Regions from separate parts of the Ectopseudomonas toyotomiensis genome, predicted to be linked through region 1. Evidence: riboswitches for the same ligand, from Rfam matches in the RefSeq annotation. Region 1 holds a riboswitch; each other region holds the start of a gene.
The links. Region 1 has a riboswitch for cobalamin ahead of cobG (precorrin-3B synthase). Riboswitches for the same ligand answer to the same signal wherever they lie in the genome.

Region 1 (5,470 bases):
GGAATGGGTTTCCCGGATTGCATCCGGGCTACGAGCTGAGTCCTGTGTGTTGAGGTAAATGAATTGCTTCGTTCGTACACGGACTGCTCCCTCTCCCATTTATGGGAGAGGGTTGGGGAGAGGGGCTTCAGGCGCTTCACCCGCGCCATTTCTGGCCGGGCACCAGAATCATCGAGAAATACGGCGAATCCATCGGCTCCACCTCGTCCAGCGGCACGATCTTCTGGCTGGCCATGGTGGCGCGTTCGACGTAGTGGGCGCGGCCATCCAGGCCGAGCTTGCGCAGCACGCGGCGCACCTTGTCGAAGTTGCGCCCGAGCTTCATCACCACGGCGGCTTCGGCGTCGCGCAGGCGCTGTTCCAGCTCGTCTTCCGGTAGCACGCCGGAAAGCACGCTCAAGCTCTGATTGCGGTACACCAGCGGGGTGCCAAGCACCGAGGCGCAGCCGAGCATGGAGCAGACGCCGGGCACCACCTCCACCTTGTAGCGGTCGGCCAGGCGGTCGTGCAGGTACATGTATGAGCCGTAGAAGAACGGGTCACCCTCGCAGATCACCGCCACGTCCTGGCCCGCGTCCAGCAATTGGGCGATCTGCTGCGCGCAGGTGTCGTAGAAATCGGCGATCACATCCTCGTAACTTAGCGGCGGCGCGAGCTTTTCGGTGGTCACCGGGTAGACCAGCGGCAGCCGCTGTTGGGTGGCGTCCAGATGGGCCTCGATGATGCCGAAGGCATTGCCGCCGTGGCCGGCATTATGTTTGGCCTTGGCCACGAAGTACGCCACCACCGGCGCGCATTTGAGCAGGCGTAGGGCCTTGAGGGTAAGCAGCTCAGGATCGCCGGGGCCGACGCCGAGGCCGAGCAGACGACCGGCCATCATTCCACCTCCGAGGCGAGGGCGTTGACCGCCGCTACCGCCATGGCGCTGCCGCCACGGCGGCCCCGCACGATCACGTAGGGCACGCCACGGCTGTCTGCTGCCAGGGCATCCTTGGATTCCGCCGCGCCGATAAAGCCGACCGGCATGCCGATGATCAGTGCCGGCTTCGGCGCGCCGGCGTCGAGCATCTCCAGCAGGTAGAACAGCGCGGTCGGCGCGTTGCCGATCACCACCACGCTGCCTTCGAGATATTCGCGCCAGTACTCCAGAGCCACCGCCGAGCGGGTGTTGCCGGCTTCGCGGGCCAACTCCGGTACGCCGGAATCGTGCAGGGTGCAGATCACCTCGTTGTTCGCCGGTAGGCGCGGGCGGGTGATGCCCTCGGCGACCATGCGCGCATCGCAGAGAATCGGCGCGCCAGCCAGCAGCGCCGCACGACCGGCCGCGCCGGCACCGGGGGAGAAGCGCAGGTCTTCCACCACGTCGACCATGCCGCAGGCGTGGATTACCCGAACGGCGAGTTTTTCCATATCGGCGGGGATGCCATAGAGGTTGGCCTCGGCGCGAATGGTGGCGAAGGAGCGGCGGTAGATTTCCTGGCCGTCGCGGATGTAATCAAGCATCGGGTGTTCCTGCGGGGTGTTGGCGGGCGAACCAGGCGCCGGCCTCGTCGATGGTCATGGCTGGCGCCAGCAGACGACCGAAACCGGGCGCCTCGGGCATGCGTTGGTAGAGCTGGTAGTGATCGGGCGTACTGGCCAGCAGGGTGTAGGGCTGCACGCGTGCGCTGGCGCAGCTGCGCGGGCAGGCGCTGAGATGCACTTGTGGGCGGACGCCGCTTTCGCGCAGCAGCTCCGCCAGGTGCAGGGCGTGGTGCTTGCTGTCGGCCAGGCCGCGCGCGCAGGCTGCCGAGCCGGTGCAGGCGACCAGGCCAAGCAGCGGCTCGTCGGCGTGAATTAGCAGGCCCAGATCGTTCAGCGCCGTCAGCAGCTCAGCGGCCTTTGCCTCGGGCACGTTGCCCAGCAGCACGCCTTGCCAAGGCGTCAGGCGCAGCTCGCCATCGCCGTGGTGCTCGCTCAGCTCGGCCAACGCCAGCAGTTGTTCGGCGTGCAGGCGGCCGAGTCGGGCGCCGGCTACCACCATTCGCAGGCCATTCTGTGCCTGTGGATAAAGCCCAGCCGGTGTGCGTTTGATCGTCGCGGCAGGCTGCCAACTGGCCGGTGCCGGCCGCAGGGGAAAATCCAGACGCGTCTGCAGGCGTTGCAACAGCTCGCTGGCCGGGTTCTTTGCCAGTAATTGGCGCATGCGTGACTGCTCGGGCGTGGCCAGTTCGAGGAACAGCAGTAGAAGCTGACGCACCAACTCGACTGCCTGGGTCGCCTCGACTCGCGCCAGCGGCGCGTCTACGGGGCAGCCGGCCAGGCCCAGCAGCAGGTGCTGTTCGTCTTCGGCGGCCAGCCACAGGTCATGGGGGTGTTCGCGCACGGCCAGGGCTTCGCCGCCGTCCAGTTGCAGGGCGAACTTGGGTGACAGCGCGTGCAGCGCCGGGGTGTCCTGCAGCAAGTCGAGCAACTGACTGGCCAAAGGGCGCACGTCCATCCGCGCCTGCGGGTCGAGGCCTGCAGCGGGGCTGAGCAGCAGGTTGCGCACGTCGTCGGCGCTGGCCACGCGCGGGCCGAGGCCGGCGCCGAGCAGGGCGTCGACCAGTGTGCTTTCCTGGCCGGGCAGTACGCCACGAATCTGCAGATTGCTGCGGTTGGTCAGCTCCAGCACGCCGCTGGCATGCTGCCGCGCTGCTTCGGCAATCGCTCGCGCCTGGGCACTGCGCAGCACGCCGCCGGGCAGTTTGACCCGGCAGATGCCGCCATCCAGCGCAGGCACGATGCGTAGCAGGCCGGGGCAGGCGGAAGGACGGACGGATGTGGGCAAGCGGTCACCTGTGGATAACGACGCGGCGACCGAACCAGCGAAATCCCATAGGGGACTCCATGGCATCGGTACACCCCGCCCGATGTTGGCACTCGCGACCAGCGTTCGTCGGCAGGTCTCCTGGCTGACAGGTCTTCGTCCGCCGCGCCTTCCCGGTTACCCAGTGGCCGATTGCGTTGGACTCGCTGTTTACAGTTGCGGGGGCAGCCACGGCTTTACCGTGTTCCCTCTTAGGGAATTTCTGAAATGGCCATTTACCGTCACTCCCGCGAAGGCGGGAGCCCAGTTACTACTGAGATTCTGGATTCCCGCCTGCGCGGGAATGACGACTATTTCAGAGTTTCCTTAGGCCCTTTACCGAGTCGCATCGACTCATGGGGCACCGACGAAGGTTGTATTATGCCCGCTTTGCCCGGAACGCGGACAGGCGCTCCGTCGGGCCTGTGCGAGGACATTGGATGAAACCCTGGTTGACCCTGGTCGGCATCGGCGAAGACGGCTACCCCGGCCTGGGCAAGGCCGCGCGCCGTGCTCTGCTGGCGGCCACCCTTATTGTCGGCGCGCCGCGCCAGCTGGCGCTGCTGCCGCCGTGCATCAGCGGCAAGCGGGAAACCTGGCCGAGCCCCTTCGACTTGCAACCGCTGCTGGCGCGGCGTGGCGAGGCCGTGTGTGTGCTGGCCAGTGGCGACCCGATGTTCTACGGCGTCGGCGCCAGCCTGGCGCGGCAGCTGCCGGCCGATGAACTGCAGGTACTGCCGGCGCCATCCTCGGTGTCGCTGGCGGCGGCGCGTCTGGGCTGGCCGCTGCAGGAGATGGAAGTGGTCTCCTTGGTCGGGCGGCCGCTGGCCATGCTCAATGGCAAACTGTTTCCCGGCATGCGCCTGCTGGTGTTGAGCGCCGATGGTGACACCCCCGCGCAGGTCGCCGCAGCTCTGTGCGTACGCGGTTTCGGCGCCAGTCGCCTGACCCTGCTGGAACACCTTGGCGGGCCGGATGAGCGCCGCATCGAAGGCCTGGCCGCGAGCTGGGACTTGCCGCGCGGCGCCGACCTCAACCTGCTGGCGGTGGAGTGCCTGGCGGACGCCGGGACAACGCTGCTGCCGCCCACCTGCGGCCTGTCGGACGAGGCCTACCGCCACGACGGCCAACTGACCAAGCGTGACGTGCGCGCAGTGACCCTGGCGCGGCTGGCGCCGCTGCCTGGCGAGCTGCTGTGGGATGTCGGCGCTGGTTGTGGCTCCATCGGCATCGAGTGGATGCGAGCACACCCGGCCTGCCGCGCCATCGCCATCGAGGCCAACGAGGGCCGTCAGGATCATATCCGCCACAACCGAGATGCCCTCGGTGTACCCGGTCTGCAGCTGGTCGCCGGGCATGCACCCGAGGCGCTGGTCGGATTGCCGGCACCGGATGCGATCTTTATCGGCGGCGGCGTCACCGTGCCCGGTGTGCTGGATGATTGCTGGGCTGCGCTCAAGCCGGGTGGGCGCCTGCTGGCCAATGCCGTTACCCTGCAGAGCGAGGCGGCGCTGGTGGCCTTCCGTGAGCAGCAGGGCGGCGAGCTGCTGCGGCTCACCGTGGCCCAGGCGCAGCCGCTGGGCGGCTTCGACACTTGGCGCGCGGCGCTGCCGATCACCCTGCTGGCGGTGCGCAAACCGTGAGTGCGCGACTCCTGCTGCTCGGTGGCACCACCGAGGCGCTGCGCCTGGCGCGTCGACTGGGACCGGAAACTATCTACAGCCTGGCTGGCCTCGGCCGGGTGCCGGATGACCTGGCCTGCCGCGTGCGCGTCGGCGGCTTTGGCGGTGCCGAAGGCCTGGCAGACTTTATCGACCGCGAAGGCATCGAGCTGCTGCTGGATCTGACCCACCCCTATGCGGCGCAGATCAGCCATAACGCCGCCCGCGCCGCCGAAATGGTAGGCGTGCCCTGCTGGGCCCTGCGTCGCTCCGGCTGGCAACCGGGCCCGGGTGACGACTGGCGCGAGGTGGACGGCTGGGATGAACTGACCCGTGCGCTGGCGCCTTTCGAGCGGCCATTCTTCACCTCCGGGCGCGAGCCGCTGGCGCATTTGCACGAGATTCCCGCGCACCAGCACTGGACGGTGCGCTGCCTGCAGGCCGAGCCGGCACCAACCCGCGCCGAGATCATCGGTGCCCGCGGGCCGTTCTCCCTGGAGGAGGAACGCGCGCTGTTCGCGCGCCTGCGCTGCGACGTGCTGGTAAGCAAGAACAGCGGCAGCGCCTCCACCGAGCCGAAGTTGCAGGTCGCGCGTGAGCTTGGATTGCCGGTTTTGCTGTTGCGTCGCCCGCAGTTGCCGGCGGTAACGCATGAGTTCGCGGAGTTGGACGCTCTCTACGAGGCGCTGTCCCTGTAGGGCGGGTGAAACCCGCCAACGCCGGCCTGGCGGCCTTACGCCTGCGCTGATTCCGTAGGGTGCGCCGCGCGCACCGGGCCTTCTATTACCCGCCGGATTGCCTCCGGACCACGACGCGCTGCTAGACTGCCGGCCCGTTCTGGAGACCGTCATGAGCCAAGCCCCCTACGCCCGCGTTCTGTTTATCGGCCCCGGCCTGGGTCGTGGTGCCTCGGCCGAGCGTCTGCAACAGCGCATCGAAATGCTGCTTGGCGAGGCGCATCTGCATGACAGCGAACAGGACG
Region 2 (5,470 bases), 840 kb from region 1:
CGGAAATGATCTACGAGGCCAGTGAGTGCATGGGCGGCGCAGGTTATGTCGAGGAAACCATCATGCCGCGCCTGTACCGCGAAGCGCCGGTCAACTCGATCTGGGAAGGCTCGGGCAACGTGCAATGTTTGGACGTGCTGCGTGCACTGTCCAAGGAGCCGGGCGTGCTCGACGCGTTGTTCGCCGAACTGGGTGATGGCCATGGCGATGCCCGCCTGAAGGCGCATATCCAGCGGCTCAAGGCAGATTTCGCTGATACAGCCGATATCCAGTACCGCGCCCGCCAGCTCACCGAAGACATGGCCGTGGCACTGCAGGCCAAGCTGCTGCTTGAGGCGGGCAACAGCGTGGTCAGCGACGCCTTTATCGCCAGTCGCCTGGAAGGCCGCGGCCGCGTCTACGGCACCCTGCCGCGCGGTGTCGATGTCGAGGCGCTGCTGGCGCGTAGCACGCCGCATCTACTGTGAGGGCTAGCGCGATAGCGGCGTGACAGTGCGCCGGCCATCCAGCCGGCGCCTCAGGGGTCAGTCGTCGCTCTCCAGTACTTCTCGGCCGTTGAGCGCCTGTATCGGGCGGGCGTTCTTCGCATACAGGTGCTGGAACTGCGCCAGTTGCGCATGGGACAGCTCGACCGGTTGTTTGAGTACGCGCCATTGCACGTCCTCACTGCATGGCGGTGTGGTCAGCGAGCCGGCGAAGGCGTAGTAACCCTGTTGCTGCGGCAGTACGGTTTGCGGGGCGAAGCTGCCTGCCAGTTCGACTTTTTCGCCTGCCTTGGGCGGCATGGCATCGAACACGGACTCCAGTGCCTGATTTTTCTCACCTTCCTTGAACAGCACAGCCACTACCGCCAGGCGGCCATCGGCGGCCTGGTGGACGAAATGCGCCACCATCGGGAAACCCTTGCCGGCGATGTGCTCCTCGCTGGGTGTATGGAAATGGAACTGCACCAGGCGATAAGGCTTGCCGTCGATCTCGATGCCGCCAGCATTGGTCAGATTCACCTGGACGGTGTGGCCGTTATTCACCACTTCGGCCGGGCTGGCCTGGTAGTCGAAGGCGAGGCGAGGCAGCGATGCGCGCGTCGCATGGCTGATGTCGATCGGCGATTGCGCATGGCCGAGTGCACAGGTTTCGTAGCCCGGGTCGAGCTCGGCCCAGTGTTCGGGGCCTTCCTTGCCTTTGTAGCTCCAGTGCGGTTGCTGTTCGGCCGCCATGGCGCCGGTTGCGAACAGTGCAGTCAACGCAACGATCAGGGTCTTCTTCATATGCGCTCTCTTACTGGATGATGGATCTACAGCTCGCGTGGCCAGCAGTCGGGGGCGAGTGCGGAAAGATTACGCATGATTTGTAATAAAAAGTTACATCTTCATGGGTTGGGCGTGATGCATTGCGCATTCTCGGTGGCGCCGGCTGTATTCAAGACAGTATCTGTTCAGGTGGAGTGGCTCCTGGCAGATGAGAGCATTTCGGGAGTGTTGCGCTGCCTGTCGCGCTTAGGTGGCAGGCCCGGATCGTTGCCGAGGAGGTGGGCGGTGCCTTGAGCGCGAGTACTGTCTTTTGCCCGAGCTGCGGAGTAAGGTTGCCGCCGATGGTTCCGCTCGCCTTGGCGCGTGTGGATGAAAAGGGAACAGGGTGCGGCGAATCTCGCCAATGCCCTGGCTGCCCCCGCAACTGTAAGCGGCGAACGACGCCCTCATGCCACTGACTTCGGTCGGGAAGGCGGGCGAAGTGCCAAGCCGTGAGCCAGGAGACCTGCCATCGACAACGGGCGTTTCGCCTACCCCCTTATCCGAATCGTCGCGCGGTGGGCGCGGCAAAGGAGCTCGCATGCATATCGAACCTGGTGTCGTCGAAGGCGCCAAAATCCTGCTCAGCTACGCAACGGCCGTCACCGCTTTCGGCCTGACCGCCAAGCTCGCTCTGGGCAGCGTCCGCAACAACGGCGGTGTCGCCGCCCTGGCGCTACGCAGCCTGCTGACCACCGCCCTGGTGTTCTGCTTCTTCGAAGTGTTCCCGCATCATGCGGTGGGCGTTTCCGAGGTGCACCTGATCCTCGGCTCGACCCTGCTGCTGCTATTCGGCGCCGGGGCTGCCGCCATTGGTCTGGCCGCTGGCCTGTTGTTGCAGGGGCTGCTGTTCGCTCAGTTCGACCTGCCGCAGTACGGCATGAACGTCACCACGCTGTTGATCCCGCTGTGGGGTATCAACCTGCTGGCCAAGCGCATCGTCGCGCCGGGCACGGCTTACGTCGATCTTTCCTACAAGCAGGCGCTGGCGCTTTCGACCGCTTATCAGGGCGGCATCGTCGCCTGGGTCGCGTTCTGGGCTTTCTACGGTCATGGCTTCTCCAGCGAGAACCTGGCGGCCGTGGGCAGCTTCGGCCTGGCCTACATGAGCGTGATCCTGGTCGAGCCGCTGATCGACCTGGGGGTGCTGGCCGCTGCCAAGGCGCTGTCGCGTTTCAGCCAGGGGCCGCTGTTCAACGTGCGCCTGCATCAGCCGGCCTGAGCCGGTCGCTCAGCGGCGGCGTTGCCAGATCATCTTGCCGGTATTGCTCTCTGTGACCAGGTACTGGTCGCTGAAGCGGTAGTAGGCGGCGGGTTGATAGTCGGCGGCGCCAGCCAGGCGCACCATCAGCATGCCGCCCTGGCTGCGCCAGTGGCCGCTGTACTGCATCTCGCCTGGGCTGTCGTAGCTCCAGTCGCCTCCGCCACCGACCGAGCGGCTCCACTGGGTGACGCTGCCGTCGGCATTCAACTGCAGGGTCATCAGAGTGTTGAACGAGGCGAAGCTGGCACCGCCGCTATTGATGATCTTCTCGTGTACCCAGGTGCCGACCAGTGTCGGGTCCAAAGTGCCTGACGTAGGTGGCGTCGCAATCGCCGCCTCGCGCTGAAACAGCGCCTGGCGTTCCAAGATCTCCCCGTTTCTTGGGTTACGCGCAGCGATACTGGCGTTGAGCATCGCGTTGGCGTAGGTCGCGTTCATGTTCGCCAGCAGCAGGCCCGATTGCGGGTCGCTGATCTCGGCGCGCAGCAACTTGCCGTCGTAGCGACCTTTGACGACCAGGCGCAGGTGCTGGCCCTCTACGTACTCGCCTTCCACCACGGCGTCGTTCTGGCGCAGGATCAGCTCGCTCGGCTGGCCGTCGAGCGTGGCCCGGTAATGGCCATCGAGTTCACCGGCTTGAACGCTTGAGCATGAGGCCATGGCCAACAGCAGAACGATTGCATGAGGCATGATGGTGACCTCCGACGAATTGATCCAAGCCTAGCCGTTGGCAGCGATAGGCGGGGGATCGCGCTATGTTTTCGTCAACGTATGCAGGCAAGATAGACGCGTACGTTCAGTCAGGAAGATGCACAGTGAAAGCCTGCTCAGATGATTTCATCATTGCTTACACCCCCGAAGAGGCCGTCGACCGCCTCGCCGCCTTGCACCAGGAAGCCACCGGTGCGTTGAGCCAGGCGCTCAAACGCTACCTCAAGGAGCGCATCCGTCCCGATGCCAGCGAGCACTGCCTTTTCCGCTACCCCGAATTGCGCCTGACCTACCTGTGCCAGGGCGAGGTGCCGACCACCGTGCGTGCCTACGCCAAGGTACAGGTGCCAGGCACCTACGCGATCACCGTGACCCAGCCGGCGGCCTTCCGCAAATACCTGCTGGAGCAACTGCGCCCGCTGATGAACGACTTCACCCTGCGCGTCGAGGTCGGCCGCAGCCAGCAGAACATTCCCTATCCCTACGTGGTCGAGGGCGGCGATGAGCTGGCCGGCAGTGGCGTGACCGCCGCCGAGCTGGCGCGGGTATTCCCCAGCACCGATCTGTCCGCCGCCACCGACGGCACCGCCGATGGCCTGTACGACTGGGAGAACATCGACCCGCTGCCGCTGGCACTGTTCGACGCGGCGCGCACCGATTTCTCGCTCAAGCGCATCCAGCACTACACCGGCAGCGACTGGCGCCATGTGCAGCCGTGGATCCTGCTGACCAACTACCACCGCTACGTCGACCAGTTCATCCGCCACGGTCTGGACATGCTGGTGGGCGACTCGCGCTTCACGCGCATGGTGCTGCCAGGCAACGTGGTGATCGAGCGTGGCATGGCCGAAGGCGAGATGCAGGCGATCATCGAGAACGTGGTCTGGCACCGCTACCAGATGCCGGCCTATCACTTGCAGGCAGCGGACGGCCACGGCATCACCCTGGTCAATATCGGCGTCGGCCCGTCCAACGCCAAGAACATCACCGACCACCTGGCCGTGCTGCGTCCGCACTGCTGGCTGATGATCGGCCACTGCGGCGGCCTGCGTCAGTCGCAGACCATCGGTGACTACGTGCTGGCCCACGCCTATATGCGCCGCGACGGCATTCTCGACCGCGTACTGCCGCCGCATATCCCGCTGCCGGCGCTGGCCGAGGTGCAGCAGGCGCTGCAGGAAGCCGCCAAGCTGGTTACCGGCGAAGAGGGCGACGAGCTGAAGAAACGCCTGCGCACCGGCACCGTGCTCACCTACGACGATCGCAACTGGGAACTGCGCTGGGCCCAGGAACGGCCGCTGATCAACCTGTCGCGTGCGGTGGCGGTGGATATGGAAAGCGGCACCATCGCAGCGCAAGGCTACCGTCTGCGGGTGCCCTACGGCACGCTGCTGTGCGTGTCGGACAAACCCTTGCACAGCGAGATCAAGCTGCCCGGCGCAGCCGGCGCTTTCTACGAGCGCGCCGTGACCCAGCATCTGCATATCGGTATCGCGGCGCTGGAGCTGATGCGCAGCCAGCTCAACTCGCTGCACTCGCGCAAGTTGCGCAGCTTCGACGAGCCGCCGTTCCGCTAGAGGCCTGATCTAACGGCGTGGCCTGGCGCACAGTCCGGCCACGCCTGTTCGGCGTTCGTTCACGCTCGGGTTTAAACTCGCGCCCGTCATGGACGAACGAGGCGATACGCATGGAACAGGCACGCTTGCTGCTCACGGCGCTGTGGGAACCCTTCAGCTTTTTCAGTCTTTTCCTCTACACCGGCCTGGCCCTCACGCTGGGTGCTGCGCTCGGCCTGCTGCTGGCCTTCAAGCTGCAGCGCCTGGGCTGTCTGGCGCGTAACAAGCGCTGGCACCACTGGCTGCTCAAACTCTACTTTCTGCTGCTGCCCCTGGCTGGAGGTTTTCTCGGTTTTCAGGGAGGGCTGCTGTACGGCAGCCAGCAGCAGATCAATCGCCATCTCGACAGCTATGCACCGGTGGTGCAGGAACTGGCCGATGGCGTCTGGAGTGACTTCCAGGCGTACGTCGAGGCACAGGGCCAGCAGGGCGCCCTGGCGGTGCGCGATACCAGCGTGCAGGAGGTGCTCAATCAGCTGGCGCTGGACTACCTGCGCAGCGAGCGGCTATTGGAGGCCGGGGCTCGTGCCGAGGCCTCTACCGCCGAGCGCATCGCCTTCGACCTGTTCGACCGCCTGCGTGCCAGCCTG
Region 3 (5,470 bases), 2.1 Mb from region 1:
AGCCAGCCGCCGCGCTCGGCCAGTTCATCGTGCCAGTCGAGCAAGCGCGCCGGCTCGATCAGGCGGCCGGTCGGATTGTTGGGGTTGACCACCAGCAGTACATCCACTTGCGGCAGCGCGCGATGCACCGAACCCTCGCTCAACTTGATCACCCGATGCCCCTCGCGGCGCCAGGCGGCAGCGTGCTCGGCATAGGTCGGTGCGAGGATACCCACGCTGCTGTGCGCGCGCAGACGTGGCAGGGCCTGGATCGCCGCCTGCGAGCCGGCTACCGGCAGCAGGCTGACGGCGCCGTAATAATCGCGCGCCGCCTGCTCCAGGCCGTCGTCCGATTCAGGCAGGCGCGCCCAGGCAGAGCCCGGTACCGCCGGCAGGTCCCAGCCGTAGGGTGCGACCCCGGTGGACAGATCCAGCCAGTCCTCCAGTGGGATGCCATAGCGCTGCGCCGCTGCGCGCAGACGACCTCCATGTTCAAGCACCCAACACCTCCCAGACGATCAGGCATAACAGCCACAAGCCAACCCCGGCGATAACCCTGTTCATCGCCCGTTCGATATCCCGCGCCCGCGGCGGTGGGCCTTCGCCCAGTTGTGGGCGTTCATGCACCTCGCCGTGATACTCCGCCGCACCGCCCAGACTAACGCCCAGGCTTCCGGCACCAGCGGCCATCACCGGGCCAGCATTGGGACTGTCCCACAAGGGCGCCTGCCGGCGCCAGCAGCGCATGGCCAGGGCAGTACGCCCAAGCAGCGCATAGGTCAGCGCCACCAGGCGCGCCGGGATGTAATTGAGCACGTCATCGATCTTCGCCGCGGCCCAGCCAAAACGCTCGAAGCGTTCGTTGCGATAGCCCCACATGGCATCGAGCGTGTTGCTCAGGCGGTACAGGACTACGCCCGGCGCGCCAGCGACGATGAACCAGAACAAGGCGGCGAACACTGCGTCGGAGCCGTTTTCCAGCACCGATTCGGTGCCGGCACGGGCCACCCCGGTTGCGTCCAGCTCGGCGGTATTGCGGCTGACCATCCAGCCGACGCGCTCGCGCGCCAGGGCTAGGTCACCCAGACGCAGCGCACGGGCCACCGGCTGCGCGTGCTCATACAGGCTGCGCAGACCAAGGGCGAAGTACAGGGCGAAGATCTCCACCGCCCAGCCAAGCGAGGTCAGGTGCACCAACAGCCAGGTGAGCAGGGTCAGGGGCAGCACCGCCAGGCACCAGGCCGTTACGCCATGGCTGCGCCAGCCGCCACCAGCCGGGTTGAAGCGCTGCTCCAGGCGCCCCGCCAGGCGACCGAAGGCCACCAGCGGATGCGCGCGTCTGGGCTCGCCCAGCACGGCGTCCAGCGCCACGCCGACGCAGGTGATCAGCGCCAGGCTCATCGTTCACTCACCAGATGATCCCCATCGATTCTCGAACAACAATTCCGATAGCGGTCGGGGCGTGGCCCAACCCTCCTCCACCAGCATCGGTTTGTCGTAAAAGGCCTGAACCGGCCCCAGGCACAGCAGCGCTACCGGCTTGCTGCCCGCCGGCATGCCCAACAATGCCGCCAGTGCCTCGGGGTCGAACAACGATACCCAACCGAGCCCGAGCCCTTCGGCCCGCGCAGCCAGCCACAGATTCTGAATGGCGCAGGCCACCGAGGCCATATCCATTTCCGGCAGGGTGCGTCGTCCAAAGACATGTGCGTCGCGTCCTTCCATCAGCGCCACCGCCAGTAGCTCGGCGCAGTCGCGAATACCTTCGACCTTCAGCCGCATGAACTCGTCACTGCGCTCGCCGAGGGCCTCGGCAGTGTGCACCCGCTCGGCCTCCACCAGCTCATGAATGGACTCACGCAGTTGCCGGTCACTGACGCGCACAAAGCGCCAAGGCTGCATCAGGCCAACGCTCGGCGCGTGGTGGGCGGCTTCGAGCAGCCGAGCCAGGACCTCGGCTGGCACCTCGCCGCCGCTGAAATGACGCATATCGCGGCGCTCGGCGATGGCGCGATACACCGCCGCGCGCTCCTGATGGCTGAAGGCATGCTCGCTCATGGGCGTAACAGCGCAGCGGCCGCCTCCGGGTTTGACGGTAGGTAGAAGTGGATATAGCTGGCCGTGAGTCGCCCCAGGCGATAAACCGCCTCAGCCACCGGCTTGCCGTTCGGGCAGCGGCCGAACGCCAGAGGCTGCAAGGGGCTTTCCAGCCGCGAGTGGTGGTAACTGTGGCCACGTAGCTCGCCTTCGGGCAGCGTCACCTGCTGCAAGGCCAGGGCGGTCAGCCGTGGCTGCAAGGCCGCGCTGCCCGCCAGCAGGCCGAGCATGCGCCCGCTGGCACCTTGCTTGTCGCGCAGTTCATCGAGCAGATAGAGCATGCCGCCACATTCGGCGAGCAAGGGCTTGCCGGCCTGATAATGAGCACGAATCGCCGCGGCCATCAGCTGGTTACCTTCCAGCTCGGCAAGGTACAGCTCCGGATATCCGCCAGGCAGATAGAGGCTGTCCACCTTTGGCAGCTCGCGATCAGTGAGCGGCGAGAAGTAATGCAACTCGGCGCCCAGTGCCTGCAGCAGATCGAGATTGGCCTGATAAAGGAAGGCGAACGCCGCATCGCGCGCCACGCCGATACGTACGCCAGCCAACAGCGGCGCCAGTTCATCGACCTGCGGCGCAGCGAAGCTCACCGCAGGCGGCAGGTCGACGTTGGCACTGGCCGCCAGCGCATCGGCCGCGGCGTCCAGACGTGCGTCCAGATCGGCCAACTCACCGGCCTGCACCAGCCCCAGATGGCGGCTGGGCAGCTCCACCGCAGCGCTACGCGGCAACGCGCCAAACCAGCGAATGCTCGCTGGCAGCGCATCACGCAGAATCTCGCCATGCCGCGTGCTGGCGACACGGTTGCCGAGCACGCCGGCAAAGGGCAAGTCCGGCTGGAAGGTGGCAAGCCCGTGGGCCAGGGCGCCGAAGGTCTGCGCCATGGCCGCACCGTCGATCACGCCCAGCACCGGCACGCCGAAGTGGCGGGCCAGGTCGGCCGCCGAGGGCTTGCCGTCGAACAGGCCCATCACCCCTTCGATCAGGATCAGATCGGCCTCGCCGGCCGCCTGCCACAGCAGGCGACGGCTCTCTGCTTCGCCGACCATGGCCAGGTCGAGCTGGTACACCGGCGCGCCGCTGGCACGCGCATGGATCATCGGATCGAGAAAGTCCGGGCCGCACTTGAACACCCGCACCCGCCGACCCTGGCGCGTATGCAGACGTGCCAGCGCAGCGGTGACAGTGGTCTTACCCTGGCCGGACGCCGGCGCAGCGATCAGCAGCGCTGGACAATGACGTGCGCCCATCAGAATTCGATGCCCTTCTGTGCTTTTACTCCGGACTTGAACGCATGCTTGACCAGGCTCATTTCAGTGACGGTGTCAGCCGCCTCGATCATCCCAGGCAACGCACCGCGCCCCGTCACCACCACGTGCTGCAACAGCGGCCGGGCTTCGATATCAGCCAGCACCGTGTCCAGTTCGAGGTAGCCATGCTTGAGGGCGATGTTCAGCTCATCCAGCACCACCAGGCCGACCGACTCATCGCTGAGCAGATGCCGTGCCACCGCCCAGGCTTGCTGCGCCTTGGCGATATCACGTTGGCGATCCTGGGTTTCCCAGGTGAAGCCTTCGCCCATCACGTGATAGCTGACTTCCTCGGGAAAACGGCGGAAGAAGGTTTCTTCACCGGTGCTGGCCGCGCCCTTGATGAACTGCACCACGCCGACCTTGATGCCATGGCCAAGGGCGCGCGCGACCATGCCGAAGGCGCTGCTGCTCTTGCCCTTGCCATTGCCGCTGTGCACCAGCAGCAGGCCGTATTCGTCCTGGGCCTGGGCGATCTTTTCGTCGATCAGGGCTTTCTTGCGTTGCATGCGCGCCTTGTGGCGGGCGTCGCGCTCGGCGGTCTCACTCATGCTGTGCTCCTGCACGTCAGGCACCCGCGCCGCCTGTTCATCGAACAGTACGAACGGCAATGAGGAAGAAGATCGCGATGATCCGCACGCACTCATCCAGGCGCCAATGGCTGGTCAGGCGAGCGGAAGACGAAACAACACGAACGCCCCCGGTAGAACCGGAGCGTTGGCCGGACAGCGCCCTCCGCGATGCCGTGAAACTGCGACAGGCCGGTCTCCGGGCTTGTGAGCGAACCATGGGTTCGACGCCGCGCCTTCCCGTGCATAGCACAGTGGCTTCGAGCAGCGTTTGACTCACCTACCGTTGCGGGGGCAGCGCCGGCATTGGAACCGGCTTCCCTGTTTCACCCCATGGCCGCCATTCACGGCAACGCGGGGCACCTGAAGCAAGGCGCGCAGGGTAGAGGCTGGCAGCCCTGCCCGTCAACGCCACTCAGTGCCTGGGCATGAACCCGGGCGGTTTGCTCGCCAACCAGTCGACGAACGTTCGCAAACGCTCGTCGCTCAGTAGTGCCTCGCGGCTGTTGTAGGTCAGCGCCAGCTCCTTTTCACTGAAAAGACGATGAATCTGGTTATGGCAGGCGCGGCAGACCCACAGCGTGGCGGTGATACGTTCATGACGAGGGTAGCGCTTCTGCACATAAGCCTTGTCGTGCAGCGCCTTGGGAATCAGGTGATGCCGGGTCAATGCGACGGGGCGCGCGCACAGCTGGCAGACCTCAGGCTGAGGCGGCAGGCGAATGAGATCGACCATGGACAGTAAATCAGGGATTACGCGCGAGCTCTGGGGTGATGACCCGCTTGGCATCGAGATAGACGCCCTGCCAGTAACCGCTGGTGAGGCTGTCCAGGCGCACGGTACCACCGGTGGAGGGGGCATGGACGAAGCGGCCATCACCGACATAGATCCCGGCATGACTGACGGCGCGGCCACCATTGGTGGCAAAGAACACCAGGTCACCACTTTTCAGGGCGTCGCGACGGACATCAGGGGTGCGCATGGTGCTCAGCTCACGCGTCGAACGCGGCAGACTGATACCGGCAGCATCGCGATAAACGTAGCCGATCAGGCCACTGCAGTCGAAACCACCTTCGGGGGTATTGCCACCATAGCGATACGGCGTACCGACCAGACCGAGGGCACGGAACAGCACGTCTTCAGCGCCGCCCTGATAAGACGACGAAGTGGCTGGAGGGGTGTAACTGGGCTGGGGAGAAGGAGCGCGACTGCTGCAGGCACTCAGCAGCAGAACGAGAGCGATGAGGGCAACACGGGTCGTGACGGGCATAAGCGAGGCGATCCTGAGCCTGAATGCGCTCTACTCTGCCCGAGACACGACGAACGGCGCAACCCTGGAGTTACGCCGTGATACATCAGTTATGGCGCTTGGCGGCGACCTGCTCTTCCACCGGAGCCAACGCCAGGACGCGCTTGGCCTGCAGATAACTGCGGTTCCAGTAGCTGTCGTCGAGGCTGTCGATGCGCACACCACCGCTGCGGCTGCTGCTGGAGTGGATGAACTGATCATCACC

Region 2: another riboswitch for cobalamin. It lies ahead of JWV26_RS05870 (energy-coupling factor ABC transporter permease); the one in region 1 lies ahead of cobG (precorrin-3B synthase).
Region 3: another riboswitch for cobalamin. It lies ahead of cobO (cob(I)yrinic acid a,c-diamide adenosyltransferase); the one in region 1 lies ahead of cobG (precorrin-3B synthase).

The regions. Positions count from the first base shown of each region.
Region 1 covers NZ_CP070505.1:2,119,920-2,125,389, reverse strand. Annotated here, with positions in the region: gene JWV26_RS09780 (precorrin-2 C(20)-methyltransferase) at 137-880, opposite strand; gene JWV26_RS09775 (precorrin-8X methylmutase) at 877-1,503, opposite strand; gene cobG (precorrin-3B synthase) at 1,496-2,809, opposite strand; cobalamin riboswitch at 2,903-3,086, opposite strand; gene cbiE (precorrin-6y C5,15-methyltransferase (decarboxylating) subunit CbiE) at 3,268-4,470, shown strand; gene JWV26_RS09760 (cobalt-precorrin-6A reductase) at 4,467-5,186, shown strand; gene JWV26_RS09755 ((2Fe-2S) ferredoxin domain-containing protein) at 5,338-5,470, shown strand, end outside.
Region 2 covers NZ_CP070505.1:1,280,960-1,286,429, reverse strand. Annotated here, with positions in the region: gene JWV26_RS05880 (acyl-CoA dehydrogenase family protein) at 1-467, shown strand, start outside; gene JWV26_RS05875 (carbonic anhydrase) at 525-1,268, opposite strand; cobalamin riboswitch at 1,576-1,777, shown strand; gene JWV26_RS05870 (energy-coupling factor ABC transporter permease) at 1,831-2,511, shown strand; gene JWV26_RS05865 (hypothetical protein) at 2,521-3,243, opposite strand; gene amn (AMP nucleosidase) at 3,369-4,841, shown strand; gene JWV26_RS05855 (hypothetical protein) at 4,952-5,470, shown strand, end outside.
Region 3 covers NZ_CP070505.1:4,208,867-4,214,336, reverse strand. Annotated here, with positions in the region: gene cobD (threonine-phosphate decarboxylase CobD) at 1-479, opposite strand, end outside; gene cbiB (adenosylcobinamide-phosphate synthase CbiB) at 472-1,380, opposite strand; gene bluB (5,6-dimethylbenzimidazole synthase) at 1,384-2,037, opposite strand; gene JWV26_RS19590 (cobyrinic acid a,c-diamide synthase CobB) at 2,034-3,326, opposite strand; gene cobO (cob(I)yrinic acid a,c-diamide adenosyltransferase) at 3,326-3,937, opposite strand; cobalamin riboswitch at 4,129-4,337, opposite strand; gene JWV26_RS19580 (hypothetical protein) at 4,371-4,691, opposite strand; gene JWV26_RS19575 (C40 family peptidase) at 4,702-5,226, opposite strand; gene JWV26_RS19570 (C40 family peptidase) at 5,312-5,470, opposite strand, start outside.